DNA from 2 places in the Peribacillus sp. TH16 genome. Region 1 is predicted to be linked to the other one. Evidence: riboswitches for the same ligand, from Rfam matches in the RefSeq annotation. Region 1 holds a riboswitch; the other holds the start of a gene.

The links. A riboswitch is a leader RNA that binds a small molecule or an ion and turns the genes downstream of it on or off. The one in region 1 is predicted to bind ZMP and ZTP.
Region 2: it holds a riboswitch for ZMP and ZTP, as region 1 does, so the genes downstream of both, JFV29_RS10190 (APC family permease) here and JFV29_RS22955 (phosphoglycerate dehydrogenase) in region 1, are expected to answer to the same signal.

Annotation. Positions count from the first base shown of each region.
Region 1 covers NZ_JAEKEM010000009.1:1,854,515-1,857,992, reverse strand. The annotation lists gene JFV29_RS22965 (RbsD/FucU family protein) at 1-192, shown strand, start outside; gene JFV29_RS22960 (sugar porter family MFS transporter) at 220-1,560, shown strand; ZMP/ZTP riboswitch at 1,747-1,825, shown strand; gene JFV29_RS22955 (phosphoglycerate dehydrogenase) at 1,998-3,197, shown strand.
Region 2 covers NZ_JAEKEM010000002.1:2,109,016-2,112,493, reverse strand. The annotation lists gene JFV29_RS10195 (amino acid permease) at 1-751, shown strand, start outside; ZMP/ZTP riboswitch at 1,446-1,524, shown strand; gene JFV29_RS10190 (APC family permease) at 1,579-3,171, shown strand.

The DNA.
Region 1 (3,478 bases):
GGCGATGAAAAAAACCCTGTAATCTGGCAGACCTATGAAGATATAATAAAAAAAACGAGCGACTTTCCTGTCCAAATAGAAAAAGTCGAAAGAACGGATTTTTACGAAAGAAGTAAGGCGGCATATGCCATTATCGCTACAAGTGAACGTGCACAGTATGCGAATCTTATATTGAAAAAAGGTGTACTTTAATTAGTGAATCTAAAAGGAGTGAGTTATTTGCAAAAAATTCCGAATATTATGTATGTTTATGCGATTTTTGGTGGCTTGGCTGGACTTTTATATGGTTTTGATTCTGGTGCCATTTCTCCAGCGATTCCCTTTATTACCGAGGAATTTGGATTAAGCCCAGCCGGCCAAGGATTGATTGTAAGTTTCCTTCTTTTAGGAGCATTGCCTGCTATTGTTCTTTCAACCTCCTTATCTAAAGTATTAGGAAGGAAATCGCTCTTAATAGGAGCAGGCATCACGTTTATTGTTGGGTCTATTGGTTGTGCCTTCGCTACTAATGTAAGCGTTTTAATAGGATCGCGATTTATCCTTGGAATCGGATGCGGAATAGCCAATATGTGTTCGTTGATATATCTGGTTGAATTAGCTCCACCTAAAATCAGAGGATTAATTGGTGCATTATATCAATTAAGTGTAAATGTCGGAATTTTAAGTGCTTACATTGTAGGAGCTTCCTTTTCTGCTAGTGGTTCTTGGAGAATCATGCTAGGAATAGGTATTATTCCTGCTGCAATCTTTACGATTGGGATGCTAATCTCACCCGAAAGTCCACGTTGGCTAATGACTGCAGGAAAAGAAGAACGTGCAAGAAAAGTATTAATGAAACTAAGAGGATCGAAGAAAGAAGTGGAAGATGAAATAAGCGATATTAATTATTCACTAAAACAGCAAACTGTCGGATTCAAACATTTAGTTGGCCAGTATAAAAAGATTCTAAATATGAACTTCATATTAACGTTTTTTCAGGTCTTCACTGGGATTAATGCAGTAGTATACTTTGCTCCAATCATCTTTGAAGGAGTGGAAATTAACGGGTGGAGCGGATCGAATATAGCCAACTTCGGGATAGGTACTGCCTTAGTTATTTCCACGGCTATATCGCTATTCATTGTTGATAAACTGGGAAGAAAAACATTATTAATCTATAGTATTGGCGGGCAGGTCCTACCATTAATCGGTTTAGCACTATTTTCAGATTTTACGATATTTAGTATGGTTTGTGTGTTCTTATACGTCTTCGCGTTTGGAATCGGTCTAGGTCCTGTATTCTGGCTATTCATACCTGAAGTGTTACCTTTGCAGGCAAGAGCGATCGGAATGGGAGTCATTACATTTTTACAGTACACATTGAATTTTCTTTTTTCGTATACTTTCCCGCCATTGTTAAGTGTCATTGGAAATAATGTCTTCTTAATATACGCGGTATTATCAATAGTTGCTTGCGTATTTATTCACTATAAAACACCAGAAACCAAAGGGAAAACTTTAGAAGAAATTGAAGAGTACTGGCGTCAGCAAGATATGGAAAAAGCTATTAAACCTGCTTAAGGGTTTAACCCTTCCAATACAAGAACTAAAGATAGAACATCTATTGGAAGAATATTCTTCTTGCTAAGGGGACTGAGCAATGGGGAATTCTACTAAATAATTCTGCCAAAGGAACTGAAATAGGATAACCTTTTAAAATTGTAGTTGAAGGTTGATGGAGAATTTGATAAAATATAATTAATTAAAAAGACTATGTGTGACTGGCGAAACGCGGATAACCGTGAGGGAGCATATAGTGTCGTAGCCGTTCGCCTGGGCAGAGGTAAGGGAAATTATCCCTTGCCTCTTTCTGTTTATTAGGAGAGGATAGTGAAGACTAAAATCCATTATTAGAGAATACACAGATTTTTATGAAATTTGATTAGTAGCTTGCTTAACATCTTGTTAATTAATTTAGGAATTTAAAAACTATCATAAATTAAAAGAGGAGAAATAATATGAGCACATTAATTTTAGAAAAACTGAAAACAATCAAAACCTTAAATAATATTGCTGAAAGCGGGTTAAATGTATTCAATAAGGATAACTTTACTATCGACAATGACAGTGAAAACCCTGATGCTGTTGTTCTTCGTAGCTTTAACATGCATGCATTAGAATTAGGCGATAATTTAAAAGCAATCGCAAGGGCTGGAGCGGGTGTCAATAATATTCCCGTCGACAAATGCACAGAGCAAGGAATTGTTGTTTTTAATACCCCTGGTGCTAACGCTAACGCTGTAAAAGAAATGGTACTAACCTCTTTAATGGCTTCATCTCGTAACCTTTTTGCCGGTGTGGCCTGGACAAAGACGTTAGAAGGTGAAGGAGAACAAGTTCCAAAGCTTGTAGAAGCAGGAAAGAAACAATTTGTTGGAAAAGAAATCAAGGGGAAAACTCTTGGTGTAATCGGTTTAGGAGCGATCGGTGCGCTTGTAGCTAATGATGCACTAGGTTTAGACATGGATGTGATTGGATTTGACCCGTTCATCTCTGTCGATACAGCTTGGAACTTGTCCCGCAATGTACAGCGCGCTATGACGATTGAACAGTTGTTTGCTGAATCTGATTATATTACTGTACACGTGCCATTAACTGATGATACAAGAGGAATGTTTAACCAAGAAACATTTAGCATCATGAAACCGGGCGTACATATTTTGAATTTCTCACGTGGTGAGCTTGTGAATGAAACGGATATGGAAGCTGCACTTGAAAGCGGGAAAGTTGGCAGGTTTATTACAGACTTCCCGAATGAAAATGTATTGAAAATGAAAAATGTAGTTCCAATCCCACATCTTGGTGCCTCTACGCAAGAATCAGAGGAAAACTGTGCTATTATGGCAGCTCGTCAAGTGAAGTTGTTCTTAGAAACAGGGAACATCAAAAACTCAGTGAATTTTCCAAACACTTCCCTTCCTTATACAGGAAAGCGTCGTGTGGCAACTTTCCACGAAAACGTTCCAAACATGGTTGGGCAGATCACACTGGCTATATCAGACTATAATTTGAACATCGCTGACATGGTTAACAGAAGCCGTGGTGGATACGCGTATACGATGATTGACATTGACGGTGAAGTAAACGGCGATATCATTCCTGGTTTAGAGGAAAAAATCAAACAAATCACAGGCATCGTTACAACTCGTATTATTTAACATACTTTAATTGAACAGGAAGAAAGCGTACTTTCCTGCTCAAATGATAAATATTAGTACAAGCCTCAATTCCTTTAAGGAGTTGAGGCTTTTTTATTTTAGGCTTTGTTAGACAGTAATGCTGTTGATTTTTGAACAAATATAAGAGACTACTTATTGTGGTCTTCTATAGAACTAGCACCTGTTTCTATAAGAAAAGCGATTCCTATTAAAGAATCGCGCCCGTTGGTTGAATGAGGAAAAGGTGTAATCCTTTTAGTAACATGCTCAGATAACCTTAC
Region 2 (3,478 bases), on a different contig from region 1:
CGTTGAACTTATCGGTATCACTGCGGGTGAAGCGAAAAATCCAACGAAGACTGTAACAAAAGCTATCCAAAGCATCATTTGGCGTATTTTAATATTCTATATTGGCGCTATTTTTGTCATCGTGACAGTCTTTCCTTGGAACCAACTAGATGACATCGGTAGTCCGTTTGTTTCAACCTTTGCTAAAATAGGTATTACTGCAGCAGCAGGTATTATTAACTTTGTCGTAATCACAGCGGCGATGTCTGGATGTAATAGTGGGATTTTCAGTGCAGGTCGTATGCTTTACACTCTAGCAATGAACGGTCAAGCTCCTAAAATCTTTGCGAAAGTATCTAAAAATGGAGTGCCAGCTTATTGTACGATTGCTGTCCTTTTAGGTTTAGCAATTGGTGTTGTCTTGAACTACCTTGCACCGCCACAACTATTCCTTTATGTTTACAGTGCTAGTGTTCTACCTGGAATGATTCCATGGTTTGTCTTACTTATTAGTGAGCTTAAATTCAGAAAGGTAAGAGCTGCGGAAATGGAAAACCACCCGTTCAAAATGCCTTTTGCCCCTTACAGCAACTATGCAACAATTGCATTTTTACTGATGGTGCTGGTTGGTATGTGGATTAACCCTAGTACTCGTATTTCCCTGATTGTTGGGGTCGTTTTCCTAGCTATAGTCGTAGCAAGTTATTACATTTTAAAAATGGAGAAGCGAGTACCATTAGAGGCTAAGACCGATGATGATATTTCCAGCTAAGAAGCAAGTAAGGATTTAGGGACATCATCTTGTTCAAGGAAACATTAAAATACTATTAATCTACGTTCATCATTCTAGCTATGCTGAGTGTGTTTCACTGTTAGTTTAAATATAATAGATACTAATTAAAGTTGTGCATAAATTGTGGACAAAGCAAAGAGAGGTCTTCATCCCTCAGGCTTTTTCCCCAACTTGTGCATGACTTTTTTTGCGGAAGAAAAGAACACTGGGAGTAAAGGGGGAATAATCCAGTGAAATTGAAAACCGATAAGGTATTTTAGAAATATGGGGGATTTATATCCCATTGTGGTCATGGAACCTCCCCACCGTTATGGTTGATTCTAGCAAATCGGTTATTTCGAACAAAGTTGCTTTGATATTATTGCAATAAACCCGAACCTTAAAAGGAATAAAGAAAATCGGGAAACCCATTAATTTGGAACGGTTTATTTTGCACATATAAGCTATTAAAGATTTTTAAGTATAATGTTAAAGGGAAATGATTATATTGTTGAAGGATATAGTTCTAGAAATCGAATGTTTGTTTTTTGGAGCTTAATCCACCTAATTTTTTCAAATTAAAAAGAATATTAATAGTGAATTCCGAAAAAAACAATGGGATTATTTATAAAATATAAATGTTTTTCAAGTATTGTGAAATTAAATATAATCCTATATACTAAAAAAAAACTATTTTTCTATATGTAACTGGCGCAACATGGAGTACCATGGGGGAGCATATAGAGTATAAGCCGCGCGCCTGGGCAAACACTTGATTTTTTTAGATCAAGTGTTTTTTATTTTCCTAGGAAGAGGTGTAGGTAGGGATGAGTAATATGCATAGAAAGATGGGGACTTTTGCTTTAACTATGACAGGTATTGGTTCTATTATCGGCTCAGGTTGGTTGTTCGGAGCGTGGAAAGCTGCCCAGATTGCAGGACCAGCAGCTATTTTTTCTTGGATTATCGGTATGGTTGTAATTTTATTTATCGCATTATCTTACGCAGAGCTTGGGGCAATGTTTCCTGAAGCTGGAGGAATGGTTAAGTATCCTCAATACTCGCATGGCTCTTTTATTGGATTTTTAGCTGCGTGGGCAAACTGGATATCTATCGCTTCGACTATTACCGTTGAGGCCATTGCTTCAGTACAATATATGAGTACGTGGCCTTGGGAATGGGCCAGATGGACTCATTCTTTAGTTGATAACAATATCTTAACGATCAAAGGATTATTCATAGCTTCTTTACTACTATTGTTCTATTTCTTCGTCAACTATTGGACAGTTAACCTTTTTGCTAAGGCAAATTCATTTATTACTATTTTTAAATTAATTGTTCCAGGTGTAATGGCAGGATCGTTATTTTTTGCTGGATTTCATGGTGAAAACTTTACAAGTTCTCAAGGGATCGCACCATATGGTTGGGCAAGCGTTTTAACAGCAGTAGCTACTTCTGGTATCGTGTTTGCGTTTAATGGATTTCAAAGTCCCGTTAATATGGCAGGAGAAGCTAAGTCTCCGAATAAGTCTATACCTATTGCTGTTATTGGGTCTATTCTAATTGCAGGTTTTATATACGTTATATTACAAGTTGTGTTTATCGGTGCAGTTGATCCGTCTATGATCGTGAACGGATGGAGTCATCTGAATTTCAATTCACCTTTTGCTGATTTGGCAATTGCTCTTAGTCTTAACTGGTTAGCGATTGTATTGTATGTAGATGCATTTGTATCACCGTCTGGTACAGGTGCTACTTATACAGCGACAACTTCGCGTATGCTTTATGGAATGCAGAAAAATGGGTACTTACCGAATATCTTTGGTACATTACATCCACTTTATGGTGTTCCTCGTCCAGCGATGTTATTAAACTTAGGAGTATGTTTTATCTTTTTATTTTTATTCCGCGGATGGGGCGTACTTGCTGAAGTGATTTCAGTTGCTACACTTATTTCGTATATCATGGGGCCAGTTGCATTGGCAACATTAAGACGTACAGCTTCTCATTTTAATCGTCCATTTTACTTAAAAGGTGCTTCTATTATTGCACCATGTGGATTTGTTTTTGCATCGCTTACTTTATATTGGGCGCGTTGGCCATTAACAGGAGAAGTGGTTTTCATCATTGCCATTGGACTTCCTATTTACTTTTATTATCAAGCGAAAAATAAATGGAATGGATTCAAAAAACAATTTTTATCAGGTGTTTGGATGCTTCTTTACTTAGGTTGTATGATTTTGATTTCTTATATTGGTAGTGAGAAGTTCGGCGGAAAAAATATTCTTACATTTGGCTGGGATATGGTGGTCATCGCATGTCTAGCACTTGGCTTCTATTGGTGGGGAGTTAAAAGCGGGATTAAAACAGAATACATGGCTGAGGCTGAAAAAATTAACAAAGAATTTTTCAATAAATAACTTTTAGTGTAGACACCGCTATATGAGTAGAATGAAAACATGGTTACTTTATGACCATGTTTTTTTTGTGTGCTGGCGATTGGAAGGGTATTCCCATTAATGGGCATGGAAAATTTTATAGTTAAAAAAAATAGCGTATTTTGCCAGATATAAAACCAATCCATAATCAGTTAATAGTGAGCTATACAAAATCTTCATCGTAATTATAATGGAAAATGGGGATTTACTCAGTTTGTATCTTGATAAGATTAAATCCGCAATTAATGTAAAAGCTGAATTGAGATCATAAAAAAAGGTGTCAGGCATC